3 regions of the Clostridioides sp. LIBA-6822 genome follow, and region 2 is predicted to be linked to each of the others. Evidence: riboswitches for the same ligand, from Rfam matches in the RefSeq annotation. Region 2 holds a riboswitch; each other region holds the start of a gene.
What was found. Region 2 has a riboswitch for cyclic di-GMP ahead of ACTG48_RS10465 (SH3 domain-containing protein). Riboswitches for the same ligand answer to the same signal wherever they lie in the genome.
Positions count from the first base shown of each region.

Region 1: linked by a shared signal. The riboswitch ahead of ACTG48_RS07535 (cold-shock protein) and the one ahead of ACTG48_RS10465 (SH3 domain-containing protein) in region 2 are both predicted to bind cyclic di-GMP.
Region 3: linked by a shared signal. The riboswitch ahead of ACTG48_RS01845 (flagellar basal body protein) and the one ahead of ACTG48_RS10465 (SH3 domain-containing protein) in region 2 are both predicted to bind cyclic di-GMP.

Region 1 covers NZ_CP196995.1:1,562,787-1,568,353, forward strand. Annotated here, with positions in the region: gene ACTG48_RS07510 (cell wall-binding repeat-containing protein) at 1-924, shown strand, start outside; gene ACTG48_RS07515 (hypothetical protein) at 953-1,456, opposite strand; gene ACTG48_RS07520 (hypothetical protein) at 1,744-2,223, shown strand; gene ACTG48_RS07525 (hypothetical protein) at 2,338-2,652, shown strand; gene ACTG48_RS07530 (hypothetical protein) at 2,816-3,133, opposite strand; gene ACTG48_RS07535 (cold-shock protein) at 3,679-3,879, opposite strand; cyclic di-GMP riboswitch class I at 4,337-4,433, opposite strand; gene ACTG48_RS07540 (BlaI/MecI/CopY family transcriptional regulator) at 4,641-5,018, shown strand; partial or broken gene ACTG48_RS07545 (BlaI/MecI/CopY family transcriptional regulator) at 5,125-5,507, shown strand.
Region 2 covers NZ_CP196995.1:2,178,408-2,183,974, reverse strand. Annotated here, with positions in the region: gene ACTG48_RS10475 (ABC transporter ATP-binding protein) at 1-746, opposite strand, end outside; gene ACTG48_RS10470 (FtsX-like permease family protein) at 757-3,087, opposite strand; cyclic di-GMP riboswitch class I at 3,603-3,696, shown strand; gene ACTG48_RS10465 (SH3 domain-containing protein) at 3,781-4,269, shown strand; gene ACTG48_RS10460 (hypothetical protein) at 4,618-5,016, shown strand; gene ACTG48_RS10455 (TetR/AcrR family transcriptional regulator) at 5,170-5,567, shown strand, end outside.
Region 3 covers NZ_CP196995.1:317,136-322,702, forward strand. Annotated here, with positions in the region: gene ACTG48_RS01825 (glycosyltransferase) at 1-888, shown strand, start outside; gene ACTG48_RS01830 (sugar 3,4-ketoisomerase) at 968-1,378, shown strand; gene ACTG48_RS01835 (DegT/DnrJ/EryC1/StrS family aminotransferase) at 1,378-2,469, shown strand; gene ACTG48_RS01840 (GNAT family N-acetyltransferase) at 2,506-3,003, shown strand; cyclic di-GMP riboswitch class I at 3,137-3,227, shown strand; gene ACTG48_RS01845 (flagellar basal body protein) at 3,634-3,951, shown strand; gene flgC (flagellar basal body rod protein FlgC) at 3,959-4,363, shown strand; gene fliE (flagellar hook-basal body complex protein FliE) at 4,373-4,690, shown strand; gene fliF (flagellar basal-body MS-ring/collar protein FliF) at 4,715-5,567, shown strand, end outside.

The DNA of each region.
Region 1 (5,567 bases), 620 kb from region 2:
GATTTTAATATGGCACCATCTAAGGAAAAAATAACAGGTGCAGATAGAAATGAAACATCAGTGAAAATAAGCCAAAAAGGATGGAATAAAGCTGATAATATAGTGCTAATAAATGACTCTAGTATATCTGATGCCTTATCAGCAACACCATTTGCTAAGTCTAAAGATGCACCAATACTACTTACTAAAAATAATAACTTAAATAAATTAACAGAAAAAGAAATAAATAGGTTAGAAGCAAAAAATGTGTACATAGTAGGTGGTTTAAACTCTGTTGATGAAAAAGTAGTATCTGATTTAAATGAAAAGGGATTAAATGTAATTAGGATATCTGGAAATGATAGATACGAAACATCAATAAAACTTGCAAAAGAATTAGACAAAAACTCTAATCTGTCAAAAGTAGTAGTGGTAAATGGAGAAAAGGGACTAGCTGATGCAGTAAGTATGGGAGCTATATCAGCCAAAGAGGAAATGCCAATTCTTCTTACTAATCAAAATGATGATATGAAAGATATAAAAGACTTAATAGCTAATAAAGACATATCAAAATCATATGTAATAGGAGGAGAATCTTTATTTAATAGTAAAGAAGTGAGTAATACATTACCAGCTATAACTAAAATAGCGGGTTCTAATAGAACGGAAACTAATTCAAAAGTAATAAATCATTTCTATAGTAAAGAGACACTTAATGACTTATATGTAGCTAAGAATGGAATGAATAAACAAGATGATTTAGTAGATGCTTTATCAGTAGGAGTACTCGCAGGTAAAACGGAATCTCCAGTAGTATTAGTTGGAAATGGATTAGATAATAGCCAAAAAGAGTTAATCAAGAATAAAAAGTTTAAAAATATAACTCAAATTGGTGGAAATGGAAATGAGAAAGCGTTTAGTGAAGTAGAAAACTTAGTTAAATAGATTAGAAGGTAGCAGCCAAAAGTGGTTGTTACCTTCTTTTTATATACTTTATTTTTCTAAGTTTTTTCTTTTTCATATCTTCTAATACATCTAATGCAGTAGTATAAAATTGTATATCATCTCGATAAGGTTTGGCTATACTTAAAGAAGTAGACTGTACATAGGCTAAAAAGATAATAATACATATTAATTGAATAAGTAAATCTAAATTAGGGCATTTAATTTTTAAAATATTAAATACTAAGTTAGATAAATATGATTCTACAATATTTGATGAAAGATTATATAATAACGAAAAAACTATTGCAATTAGAGCTATATACAATGCATTACCAGGATTATTATTTTTTTCTAATTGTCCTCGAATTCTAGTCTGCTCGATTTCTATCTTTCGAATGCTATCTACAGTTTCAATTTCATTATAATGATTATATATTTTTATATAATATTCATGGTATTTTTTTATATTTTTCTTATTTCCTTTAAAACGTTTTTTTAATTTTCTATTTTGATTCCAACTTATCAAGTTCATAAAATCCTCCATAAATTCATATACAATATACTTTAATTTATAGCATATTTAAGAACTTATATCAGCAATTTGTCGAACGATTTTTAGATGAAAATAGAGCAAGACTACATGAGAAAAATTCACATATATTTATTCTGATGATGTGTGGTCAACGATGGATAGAGCTAGAGCGTTTGTAAAAGCTAGACATAGATTTAATACTTATATTATAGTAAAAATCTTAATAAATAAGTTATAATATAGATATAAGTTGTATGTAGAAAGATTCTAACAAAGGAGATGATACTATGAAATATAAAATACGATATATTTTAGTAGGAATATGCTTAATGTTGTGTATATATCTTACAACATTTATAAAGCCTACAATAAATTTTTCAGCTAAAATAAATGGTATCACTACTGAGGATTATAAGAGAATAAAAAAAGAAGAACAGGGTTTACCAATAAATGTAGATATTAAGCGTTTAAAACATGTTGATATTCAAGTTAAAGTTAAATCACCAAACATATTAATAAAAGATATAAAATTTAATTCAGATGGTTTTTACGATTTTCTGAGGGATAATGAAAAAGTTAGGATGTTGGGAGATAGTATTGTAACATATAATAAAAAACATACTGAAACCCTTGAAGTATACTTAGAAAGCGCTAATGATAAAGAATTAAAAGATATAATTGGAAATTTCAAATATGTAATATCATGGAAAAATATATGGAATTATCAAAGCGAAGAAATATTCTATCTAAAAGACTATTTGAAATAGACTAGAAGGTAGCAATTAACTCTAGTTACTACCATACTTGTGTCTAAAAAATATTGGTATATGTTAACTTATATAATAAGTTGGAGATATATTATTAATGTGAGGAGATTAATTATGAAGAGGATAAAGTTAGTATTAACAACAGCATTATCTATTATTGCAATGTTTCTAATATTACATTCAACGCCTGCACTAGCACTAAAGACTCATGTATTTTTTAATGGATATTTCAAAGAAGCTATTACTACAGGAATAGTTGATGATGAGTTTCATAACAAAATAGACAAAGAAAAGTTGTCAAAAGAAAATGCAAAATGTTATACATTAACTAAACCTCCAATTGAGAAAGCTACAGAATCATACTTGAGAAATTATAAGGTCACTAAGAAAAGTCCTTTATATTTTGCTGAATATTATGGAGATTGTTAAACGTTATAATAATTTTTTATAGTATTTTCTCATAACTATTTAATTATATTGGTTGACAAAAACAGTATGAAATCATACAACATTAGATAAATCAAAAGAAGATGATAGGGTAATCCTATTACCTTCTTTTGATTATCAATTCTATTAGTATTTTATAAATAGTTTATACAGTTATATACCTCTTTCTAATTAAATAATATAAGGTTGTTGTTATAATAGCTGCTAATATCATTGCTATTATTGTAATGTCTAATCTTCTTGTAAATAAGCCTATTGCTATGTATTCAAGGCTCATTGCATAGCGATAAAGAACTTCCAGTTTAATGGTTCTTTTTCTATCTATATCTCCATATATTGATTCTAATTTATTAAAATATTTTTCACTATAAAAACCAATCTTAACTTTAATTAAAGATATTATTGTAGTTGCTATTATAATTCCTATTCCAAGAAACATAAGATAGATATTCTGAGTTTTCATAGTAGAGACCTCCTTTATAATATGATTTTATATATAATCGCCAACTTATAATTAGATTAATTTTCTTAATCAAAGTATATCAGTAACACAAGTATAAAGAGTATCTAAAATATTACAAATATTAACAGGTTATCTAAAAGTATAGTAAAAGTTGTAATAATAAAGCGAACGAAAATTATCATACTAAAACATAAGACGTGTTATAATTGTATTAGATATATACATTAACATACACTAAGCACTCTTTTTATTATGAGTGCTTATTTTTTTGAAATACATTAATGTATAAAAACTATCAGGGACATGACTTATCATATCTTAAAAACGATTTAAAGGGGTCTTTTTCATAGACCAAAATATATGATATAATAAAAAAATAGAAGTGTATTGGTAGTACACTTCTATTTCTGTAACTAAGCATTCTCATGTCGAGGAGTGTTTTTTTCATTTATCCAAACAACATTATTTACTTCATCAATAATTATCTCATATATACTAGCAATAAAAAAAGACTCTAAAAGAGTCTTTCCCGAAAAATCTATATATTATAATATAGTTATATTTTCTGCCTGATGACCTCTAGCACCTTTAACTATATCAAAGCTTACTTTTTGACCTTCTTCTAGTGATTTAAATCCTGAAGTTTGTATAGCTGAGAAATGAGCAAATACATCCTCTCCACCTTCTACTGTTATAAAACCAAATCCTTTTTCATTGTTAAACCATTTTACTATTCCATTATTCATTAAAAATACTCCTATTAACCTGTATCAAGATATACTTGATTTAATTGTGTATTACCACAAATACTATTGTATCATAGATTAATAGAAATGTCTACTTAATTATATTTTTTAGTTAACATTTTTGGTTATTCTTAATATTAAAAATATATTTGAGCGTTTTATATTGCTATAGATTAATAGAAATGTAGATAAAACTAAAAAGGGTTCTCTAGAAAACAAAATCTATTTAATTATACTTACTCACCAATATCATAACTTGATGAAAACAATACTCTACTACATTTTATCCGTACTCTAGTATAAAATCATTTAACTGTGTATTTAAAAAATTACAATAATCATATGAACTATCAATATAAGCAGTCAACATATGTGTACACTTATACATTTTATGTCTAAACATATGAATTATTATCCCCCTAAAAAACTTTCATAAAAACAAAAAGAACAATATTTTTTTGGCAACTGGCTGACATAATTTATAAGAATTTTATAAATTTTAGTTCCTATAGGCTTTATGCCACTAAATTCCTCTAGTTTTGCCAATTTAGTTTTATTCTACAATTTAATAATACAATGCAATTAGTTATTATTCAACATATGTGTTTGAAAATTGAATAAGTTTATAGATATGAATAATATTTTTTATATATAAAAACAAACTAAATAAGTAGAATATATGGCAAATTTTACCTGTAGTTTTTGTGTTAAAAAGCTCCTATCATTAGTTTAAGTTAGACTGAATGAGGGAGCGACACAAGATGGAAGAAGAAATGTTAATAGAAAAATTATTAAGAGCAGAACTAATATTAATGGAGTATTTATGGAAAAAAGATTCTATAATATCTAAAAAAGAAATTGTAAAATATATAAAACAGAGGTATGGATGGCATAAAAGTACAATAAAAACACTATTAAAAAGATTGGTTGATAAAGGTTATTTGGCTAGAGATATTATAAAATTTCAATCTCATTATAAAATAACAATAGATAACGAAGAATATTACGCTTTTAAGAAAAAGGTACTAAAATCTAGTAAAAGTAGAAAAATAATGCGTTTTCTTACTACCACACATAAATCTATAAGCAAAGATAAGTTAGATTCACTAGAAGAGTATTACAGTAACTTAAAAGAATGATATGGTGAAAATTGGGTGGTATTATTTACCTTAATTATCTTGTTTGGAAAACTTTATTAAGATAGAATTTTATTTATATATGAATCGACAAGAGGGTATATATAACGTGAAAATTAGTAAATTACCAGAAGCGGAATTAAAAGTTATGAGATATATTTGGGAATCATATAGAATATTGACATCAAGAGAAATTGTTGAAGCCATGGAACAAAAATATAAATGGAAAGACACGACTACATTTACAGTATTAAAAAGATTGCAAAGAAGAGAGTTTTTAGAAACAGGGAAAATAGATAAACGTACTCACTATAATGTACTAGTAAAAGAAAAACAATATCAGAGATTTGAAACAAGAGAATTCATAAAAAATATACATAAAAATTCAATTAGAAGTTTGATTTCAGCATTACATAAAAATGATGAGAAAGTAGATGAAAAAAATTAAATGAGTTAGAAGAATATTTTAAGAGTTTGGAAAAAGATGATTAATAAAAAATATAGTATTATTTAATAAAAAAATGGAGTAGCAATTTTTTGCCACCTATTTGC
Region 2 (5,567 bases):
GATAACCAACTTATTAGTTTATTTTCTCTCTCTTTTAAATCATTACTATTAAATTTTCCTAATTTAATTTCACCAACAATCATACCATCAGACATAAATAATACTCGTTCTGTCTTTGCTGCTACTTTGACGTCATGAGTTACAAGCATAATAGTTGTTCCTAATTTATTAATATCTATAAGAATATCCATTACTTCATTTGTTAGCTTGGAGTTAAGTGCACCTGTAGGTTCGTCTCCAAATAAAATTTTCGGGTTGTTAATTAAAGCACGACATATGGAAGCCCTTTGAAGTTGCCCTCCCGAAACCTGAGTAATATCCTTATTTTTTATTTCCGAAATATTCATTTTTTCCATAAGCCTTGTCGCTCGTTCATTGATTATTTGACGACTTTCTTCTTTATTTAAGTAAGCTGAGAGAATTATGTTGTCAAATATATTTAAGTTTTTAAGTAAATTACTTTGTTGAAATATAAAGCCCATATTTTTTAATCTAAGTTTTGATAATGCTTCTTCGGACATATTAGAAATCATTTCACCTGAAAAATTGACTATACCAGATGTTAATTTATCCATTCCACTTATGTTATGCAGTAATGTTGATTTACCAGACCCAGAAGCACCCATAATAGATATAAATTCTCCATATTGAATTGATAAATCTATTCCTTTTAAAACTTGCTGCATATTTCCTTTAGCAATAGTATACTCTTTAATAATTTTTTTAGCTTCTATAATATTATTCATAACATACCCCTTACTCTATAATAGACATAATTTTTATTTTATTGATTGCTCTATTAATTACTATAATTGTAATTAATACTGTGAGAATTAAAGCTGATGGACAAAGTATATATACAATTAATGGATTTACTATAAATTGAAGGTTTGAGATACCAGAAAGTAGTAAACCAGATATTTTTTGTCCAAGTGTATTTGCCATAATAATTCCTAAAATAACTCCGATTATAAGTACTAATAAAGCTCTAGTAATATATTGAATACGTATATCTTTAGTAGAAAATCCTAAACTAAGCATAGTTGCTGTTTGTGGTGTATCTTTGGCAATGAGCATCTTAAAAAACATTGCTGTAATTAGTGAAGAAATTACAATAGATATGACAACAGCTAATTTTATAACAAGTCTTAACTGGTTGATAATAGAGCTTAATGTCTGACTTATATAATTATTTATATCTGTAACTTTAGCAGGGTAATAACCAATACTGTATTGTTCTAATTTATCTGCTACATTGACTCCAGGTTTTAAATTTAAATTTATGACATGCCATAAAACATTATCTTTGTTAGATGGTAACATAGCTTTTGCAGTCTTACCACCATGTGTAATGTCTTGATATATGCCACTAACAGTAAGAGTTAACTCTTTACCTTTTGAGAAAATAGATAAATTATCTCCAATACTTTTTTCTAGTTCATTTGCATTTATAACAGATAGTGCAATTTCATTTTCTTTTGTTGGTGCAGAACCTTTTACATATGTAAGTGGGAAAGTTTTAAAGTTTCCATTTTCTATTTTCATATTTTCTACTTTGCCATTTTTATTTTTTATTTTATATGAACTTGTTGTAAAGGATTCATATTTTTCAACATCATTGTCATCGTTAATTTTTTGTAATATAGAATTAAAAAGATGTTGGGTTTGATTTGTCTGTGATAAATCAATACGAATATCACTCTTACCAGCGCCCATATAAGTAATAAATTCAGGTGATTGAATAGTATTTAGAAAATTAAGTGGTACAATCATGAGGAAAATACAAATCATGTAGACAAAACAAAGCAATCCATAGACAGTAAATTTTCTTACTACTTCATTTAACCCTAGAAATATATTGGCATTTGTCATTTTGGTTTTGTATAGCTGTAAGCTATATCCATGTATTACAGAGTTTGTAGAATGATTATTTCTTAATGCATTAACTGCTGATATTTTTTTGAATCTTTTAAGTATAAGTTTACAAAAGAATACAATAGCTACAAATACAAGAACTGAACTTATAAATGGAATAAGAATACTAAAGATATCTTTATCTACTGTTCCCATATAAATATAAATATTTTTTGTAAAAAAAACTCCTATGAATAACGACAATATATAGCCAAGAAAACTTGCAAAAGATGAAATTAATACGTATTTTATCAAATATAGTTTTTGGATGTTACTATTTTGAATACCAATGGCTTTCATAACACCAATTTCTCTGTAGTCTTCTTCAATCGTTGTAATTAAAGTAAATCGTAAGCATAAAATAGAAATTGTAATAAGAAGAATGCTAATTAAGATGACAATAGCAATTACAATTCCGTCAGACAAAGCATTTAGTAGTTTATAAGTGGAATAAGTTATTGATGTACCTGTTTGTGGGAGCTTAGTTGATTGATATAGTGTTTCAAACTCACTAATTTTATTTATATCATTTAATAGAAATTCAATTAGATATTCGCTTTCCCCTATAGTAGCTTTTAAAGTGCCCCAATCATTATCACTGATTAAAAAACGCTTTGAAGTAACAAGAGAAGGGTTCATCTGTGCATCACGTATAAAATCTTTTATTGTAAATTCCATAAAGAAACTACCCTTAATAATTTTTATTTTATCTCCAATTTTTAAATTGCATTGTTTCATATAGTATACAGGAACTCCTATTTCCCCATCTTGTATTTGCATTATTTGATTCTCCATATCTAATAGAAAGTCAAATTTATCATTTTGTTTTGTAAAGCTATTTTCTAGTACACTATTAGCCTGATTTTCTCCTTTATTTCCTAAAAAAATATTAGCTCCATTTATATTTAAAAGTTCAGTAGTTTGTTGCTTTTTTACATATGGAGTTTTAGCTGAAAACTTGTCAATTTCTTCTTGATTTAATTTGCCAGAATACATTTGAACATAATGAGGCGCATGGGATTTTTGAAACAAAGAAGTCATGGAATGAGTTAGTTCTATAATGATGCTCGTTGCACTAGATACCAGCATTGATGCAAGCAAAATAAAAATAAATAGAGTAATTGTTATCACTTTGTTTCGAGTTAAATCTTTTAATAATATTCTCTTAAGCATAAATAATCCTCATTTCTTAAAAATTTTGTATTGAATATTTTAGATTTATTTTATATTAGTCATAGATATATAAAAATTAAACTGACCGTCGGTCTATAACCATAATATAATAATATTACTATTTTGTCAAGTTATTAAAAAAGTAAAATATAAACTTCTTATGATAAAGTGTTTATACAAAATATACCCTAAAGAAATTAGTAAGAATTTTAAAAAAGAATATAATTAATATATTTTATTTTTAGTTTTTTACTAATCAATAATTTTTAATATTAATTAAGTATATAAAAAATTATTGATTATTTTTATGTATTAATATTTATTAAAAAAGATTTGTTAAAAGTAATAGTATCATAGATAAATTACTATTTTTTAGATGAATTATGAAGAATAATAATTAAATTAATAAATATAAAGGTATTTTTTGCTTATTATTAATTAAAAATTTAATTTATATTTAATTAATATAAAATTTGAGGTAATATTATTTTTAAATTGTTCAAATTATGTTATTATTCAGATATAGGCAATATTAGATAAATCTAATGACGCAAAGCTATAGGGACTAAAATCTTTATGTAATAAAGGTCATGTCAGCCAGTTGCCAAAAAGATAATGATTCTTTTTGTTAAAAGTATTTGTTGAAAGTATATATTTTTAATAACTTAATATTTGGCAAGAGGAGGGCTTAAGATGATATCTGAATTAATGTTAAAAAATTTTGGCGAATCTAGCATCAATTTTAAGACTAAAATTAAATTAAATTTAAGAGAAAGACCAGACATAAATAGTATGAAGTTGAAAAGTATACCAGAAGGTAAAATTGTCAAGCTAAAATGTGTTGATGGAATATGGGCAGAAGTTGAAAGTAATTATGACAAAGGATGGTTACTTTATAAATATTTAGAAAAATTAAACAATGTTAAAAACAATAGTAACAACATGGTAAAAGATAGAAAAAAGAATTATGTAGGAAATATAAGAACAAATGGTCTAAGTTTAGAACTTAGAAATGACAGAACATTAGACTCTAGAATTATAACTACAATTCCTGATGGTTTTAAAGTTGAAGTATGTTATAGTGTTGGGAAATGGGCAAGAGTGAATATTGATAAAAGTGGAAAAAGATATTCTGGATATGTATATAACCAGTATATAGAAGAATGTTTAAGTTTATCATAATTGGATACTAGTAAGCTTTAAATACACTAATAAATCTCAGAAAAAGAATCCTAATCATAGGATTCTTTTTCTTTTGTAAAAATCATCATTTAATACTAAACAGAATAAATTAATTAAGCTATCTTAATTATAAATGGAAAATTTAGTTGAAAGTAGATTTAATTTGTATTTTGTGTACTAAGTATCATAATTTACTATTAATTTAAAGAATTTTAACAAAAGAGAAACTTTACAGAATAAAAATATATTAAAGATAAGAAAACATATAAGAAATTTGAAAAATTTTGTAATTTTTACTTTAATATATACTATAATAAACTAGATATAAGTTTTTATGAGGGGGAAAATATGAAAAAAAAGAAAAAGTTGATTGGAGTAATTATATCTTTTTTACTTATAATCAGCATTATAAATCCATTACAAGTTGAGGCAGAAGTTATTACTGATTCTAGTGTATACATTTCTTCAACACAAGAGAGTTATCAATCTAATAATACTAGGTTTAAAACTATTAAATCTAAAAGTAGACACAAACGTAGTAAATCTAGTAAAAGTAGAGTGAAATTAAAAAAAAGGACTACAAGAACTAAAACTTATGGACATGGAATTCTAAATAGACACAAAAGTCGAGGTATAAGGAGATATAATATTTTATCAAAATTGGTACTGTCAATAATAGTTATGTTTGTTGTTATAGTTTTAGTTATATTAATATTTATTAAAAGAAAGAAGAAGAAATTTTATTAAATACAACAATGAAAATTATATAGTTGTTTTATGTGATTTTATTATTAATTAGATGGTAATTTAAAGAACAACGTTTTGTTAATTATTGATGTTTATTTAATAGCATGATATAATTTGAACGGAATAATATGCTGTTTAAAAGGAGATACAAAAATGGCACGAAAACGAATATTAAATGGTGGTAAACGAGATGAACTTATTGATAATGCACTTAAGTTGTTTTTAGAGTATGGATATGAGAACACCTCTATAAGAATGATTTTAGATAGTGTTGGTGGAGAAGTTGGCATGTTTTATCACTATTTTAAATCAAAGGATGAAATATTTAATGAAGTAATAAAGTTGTTTTTAGCACAATATGAACAAAGCTTTTCTGATATTTTATATGATGATTGTGTAGCAAATAACCTAAAAATTGATGCAGTATTCGAGTTATTACAAAAAAGTATTTCAAAATATAAAATATTCAAATCAGGTAAATTTCATTGGAGTATGCAAATTGCACTTAATCAATTAACTTTAAAGAGTTTAGTTCCTCATATAGCAAAATA
Region 3 (5,567 bases), 1.9 Mb from region 2:
ATATTTTTTGAACAAGCACTGAAATCTGCTCTAAATCAGACCTATAAAAAAATTGAAATAATTATAGGTGATGATAGTACCACTAATGATGTAGAAAATCTAGTGAAATCCTATATGAAATATCATGATAATATAAAGTATATTAAAAATCCTAAGCCATTAGGAGGAAGCGGAATAAGAAACTCAGAAAATTTAGTGAATTTAGCAAATGGAAGTTATATAAGTTTTTTATTTCATGATGATTTATATAGTGAAACTAGAATTGAAAAAATGATGTCTTATTTAATTAATGACGAATCATTAGTGTTGGCTACTTCTAGCTTGAATTATATAAATGGGAATGGTGATGTAGTAAGAACACACTCAATCTCCCCAGAAAAAGATATTAAAATGTTAGGAGAAGATGTAATAAAAGAAACTTTAACAAAACTTGAAAATTTTATTGGTGCACCATCAATGGTTGTTTTTAAAAATATTTTACAAGATAAAGAAATACTTACTTTAGAAGGTAAGTATATACATGCATTGGGTGATGTGGTTGCATGGATAAAACTATTGCAAAGAGGAAATATGATATACCTACACGAAGTTTTAAGTTCATTTAGAACTAGTGACCAGCAAAATAGTAATAACTTATTTATAATTAGTGGGTCTGCTCCAGATTGGTATAACATAATAGAGTATTGTTATAAAAATAAACTATTTATTAAATATCAGAAACAACTTGATGAATTAAAAGCATCTTGGTATCAAAAAAACTTTTACTTAATAGAATTATTTTATAAACATATGTCAAGTGAAAACAATTTTAATGAATATAATATATTAAAATATGATATGGATAAATTGTTGGAAGAATGTAATATAGTAATAGAAAATAAAAGCTAAATTCATTAATAAAAATAAAAAATAAAAGTTTGTATATATTATATTAAATATAGTGTTAAGAAAGAAATAAGGTGAAATTATGGATAAATGCTACTTAATAGAATGGAATCCTATTGGAAGTCATGATATAGGATATTTAGTTTCATTAGAATCATATAAAAATATACCATTTGATATCAAAAGGACATATTATACATATAATGTTCCTAATACAATCAAAAGAGGTTTACATGCTCATAAAACCCTCAAACAAGTACTAATTTGTCTAAAAGGAAAATTAAAAGTTAAGTGCAGTGATGGTGTAAAAGAAGAAACCTTTTTATTAGATAATCCTAATGAAGGTTTATTTATAGGTAAAAATATATGGCATGAGATGTCTGGTTACAAGGAAGATACTCTATTAATTGTTCTAGCATCCGATTTTTATGATGAGAGTGATTATATAAGAGATTACGATGAATTTCTAAGATATGTAAGGAGCAATATATAATGATAAAATTTTTAGATATGAAGCCAATGCATAAAAATTTAAAAACAGAGATATTATCTAATATTGAAAAGGTGTATGATTCAAATTATTTTATATTAGGAGAAATGGTACATGAATTTGAAAAAAACTTTTCAAGATATTGTGAAACTGAATTTTGTATTGGTGTAGGTAATGGATTAGATTCATTGGAATTGATTTTAAAAGCATATGATATTGGAGTTGGAGATGAAGTTATAATACCAGCCAACACATATATAGCAACTGCTCTGGCTGTAAGCAATGTCGGAGCTACTCCTATATTAGTAGAACCAGATTGCAACACTTATAATATAGATGCCAATTTGATAGAAGATAAAATAACAAATAAAACTAAGGCCATAATAGCAGTTCATTTATATGGACAACCAGCTGATATGGATTCAATAAAGGAAATAACTAGAAAATATAATTTGAAATTAATAGAAGACAATGCACAAGCTCAAGGAGCATTGTATAAAAATAAGAGAACTGGGAACTTAGGCGATGCTGCAGGTATAAGTTTTTATCCTGGTAAAAATATAGGTTCACTTGGAGATGCAGGAGCAATTACCACTAATGATAGGGATGTATCTGAAAAGATAAGAGTTTTACGAAACTATGGTTCAGAAAAGAAATATTATAATAAATATAAAGGGAAGAATTCAAGACTTGATGAGGTACAAGCTTCAGTTTTAAATATAAAATTAAAGTATTTAGATAAGTTTAACGGCTATAGAAGCGATGTAGCTAGATATTATTTAGAGGGAATAGATAACTCAAAAATAATATTACCAAAGGTTTTAGATGATACAAAGCCGTCATGGCATCAATTTGTAATAAGGACAAAGCATAGAGATAAATTAAGAGATTATCTCTATCAAAAAAATATAGAGACTATGATACACTATCCAATACCTATACATAAACAGAAGGCATATTCAGAATTTAGTAATCTAACAGGGATACTCAAGGTATCAGAACTTATATCAGAAGAAGTTTTAAGTTTGCCAATATATCCATACTTAAATAAACAGGATATAGATGTCATAATAGATGCTATAAATAAGTACTAGGTTTTTAAAGTATAAAATTAAAGTAGGTGTAATAATATGAAAATTAGAAGGCTTGATATAAGAGACATAGGTTTAATGCTCGAATGGATGAAGGATGATGACATAAATAAAAATTTTAAAATAAATTTTAATGATATGGATAAAAATAAAATAGAGGAATTTGTTTTAAATAGTTATACTAATAGAAGTATTCATATGGCAATTGTTGATGATTCAGATGAATATCTTGGAACTGTTAGTTTAAAGAATATAGACTATATTAATAGAAACGCAGAATATGCTATAGTATTAAGAAAAAAAGCTATTGGAAAGAGTGTAGCTAAGATGGGTACAGAAGAAATATTAAAAATTGCTTTTGAAAATCTTAATCTGAAAAAAGTTTATTTGAATGTTTACTCACACAATGAGAGAGCTATAAGATTTTATGAGAAAATGGGATTTATATATGAAGGAGAGTTTAGAGAGCATATATTTTTAAACAATATGTTCATGAATATAAAATGGTATTCAATTTTTAATTATTTAAGCACATAGAAAGAGTATATGATATAAAAAGTATAGGGTTATTTTTTACTAGATTAGATTTTTTGATAATAGTTATAAAATAATAATATAAAATATGATAAAAATGTTTAAAAATTTTATCATTTATTGTATACTTAAATTAAAACTAAATAGGCAAAACTAGAGAAATCTAGTGACGCAAAGCTATAGGGGCTAAAGTTTGTATATGCGAACTATGCTAGCCAGTTGCCAAAAAGAGTCCTAAGTATAATTGTATACGTAGGATTAGTCGAAGTGACTGCTTTTTTGGCGGTCATTTTATTATGGAAAAATTACTTTATTACAGTAGAAAATACATATAATAACATATTTTACCAATTATAACAAGAAATAAAGAAAAACTATCTGAAAAAGTTGCTATTTTACAAAAAAAGGCAACTTTACAAAGAAAAAATTAAATACATATTAAAATTTTTTTTTATTTTTATTGAAGTTAATTAAATTTAAATTAGATTTCTCACTAAAATGATACATTATTATATTAATGTAATAGAATTGCAATAGATTTAAATGGACAAAGAAGTCATTTTTTGTAATATAGCAACTTCATTTTTTAATCATTAAATATAGCAAATAAATATATTTTGAGGAGGGGTGAGTATGAATACATATGACATTATAAAAATGGGATTAGATGCAACTAATCTAAGAAGTCAAACAATAGCAAATAATATAGCAAATATAAATACTGAAGGTTACAAAAAACATTATGTAACTTTTGAAGAAACATTAAATGAGGCCATGCCAAAAATAGAAGAAAAAATAGACAATTCCAAAGGGTTAAGAGTAGATGGCAATAATGTAGATATAGAAGAAGAGAAAGTAAAGCAAGCAATGACAACACTGCAATATAATGCTTTAATAGGTTTTGCAAATGGCAAAATCGCAATGACTAAATCAATAATAGGTGGGAGGTAACTAGAAGATGAGTGTGTTCAGTGGAATGGAAATCTCTGCTAGTGGATTAACAGCAGAAAGTTTGAAAATGGATATCATATCATCAAATGTAGCTAATATAAATGCTACAAGAGGTCCAAATGGAGAAGCATATAGGAGAAAAGTTGTTTCATTTGAAGAAAACTATGATAATAAATTAGGTATGTTAGGAGTAAAAGTCACATCTGTTGAAGATGACAAATCACCTCTTAAAGAAGTATATGACCCAGCTCATCCAGATGCAAAGCCAAATGGATATGTAGAATATCCAAATGTAAATATATTAGTTGAAATGACAGATTTAATAACAGCTTCACGAGCATATGATTCCAACATAGATACACTGAATGCTCAGAAGTCTATGATATCTAAAGCTTTGGAAATAGGAAAGTAGGGATAAATTATGCCAATTACACAAATTAACAATTTAATGCAAGGTGCAAAGTTAGATAATTTAGTTGGAGAAATAAAACCATTAAATCTTAATAATAAAGAAGAAAAAAAGAATTTTGAAGATGTAATAATAGATACTATAGACAAAGTCAATTTTCAACAAGTGACAGCAGATAATATGAAAGAAAAATTTATAAAAGGCGAAGATGTTTCTATGCATGAAGTTATGTTAAAAGGTCAAGAAGCACAACTATCTATGCAATATCTAATAGAAGTTAGAAACAAGATTCATGATGCATATCAAGAAATGAATAAAGTACAAATTTAGCCTTTTGAACAGGAGTAATAATCAATGATAACCAGTTTTAAAAATAAGATTAAGGAGCAAGTTGCTAAAACTAGGACAAAAATAGGTTCTTTAAAAAAAGGGACCAAGATAGCATTAGGTATAGGGATTGTTGCTATATGTTTAGCGCTAGTATTTACAGCAATATCTGCAAGTAAAAATAAGTATGCAGTCTTATTTTCAGAACTAGATGTTCAAGATGCTGCAGATATATCAGCAGAATTAGAGTCTAGAAAGATAGATACTAAGGTAAAAGGAAGCACAATTTATGTGCCTAGAACAGAAGTTGATAAATTGAGACTGGAGTTAGCTCCAAGTCTTACAGGTGGTTCTAAAGGATTTGCACTAATGGATGATAGTTCATCTATAGGGCTTACTGATGAAGAGTTTCAAATTAAGAAGCAAAGAATCATACAAGGTGAAATAGAAAAAACAATCAAGAGTTTTCCACAAGTGGAAGATACTAGAGTACATATAACATTTGGAGAATCATCAGTGTTTGAGAAAGAGGCAGTTCCAGGAAGTGCAGCAGTTTACTTAATGTTAAAACCAGGAACAACCTTAGAAAAAAATCAAATAAAATCTGTTATGGCACTTGTATCAGGAAGTGTTACAAATATACCAGAAAAAAATGTTCAAGTTATTGATAATAAGATGAATTTATTATCAGAAGGTATCTTAGACGATGAAGAAGTTGATGAAAATAATCAACCAATAAATGGTGGTATTAGTGTTGATAAAAATAAGGCATCTGAACAAGCATTGAATAAACAATTAGAAAAGTCTATTTTGGAAATGTTAGAACCAATATTTGGGACAGGCAAAGTAAAAGCTACAGTAAATGCTGATTTAAGTTTTG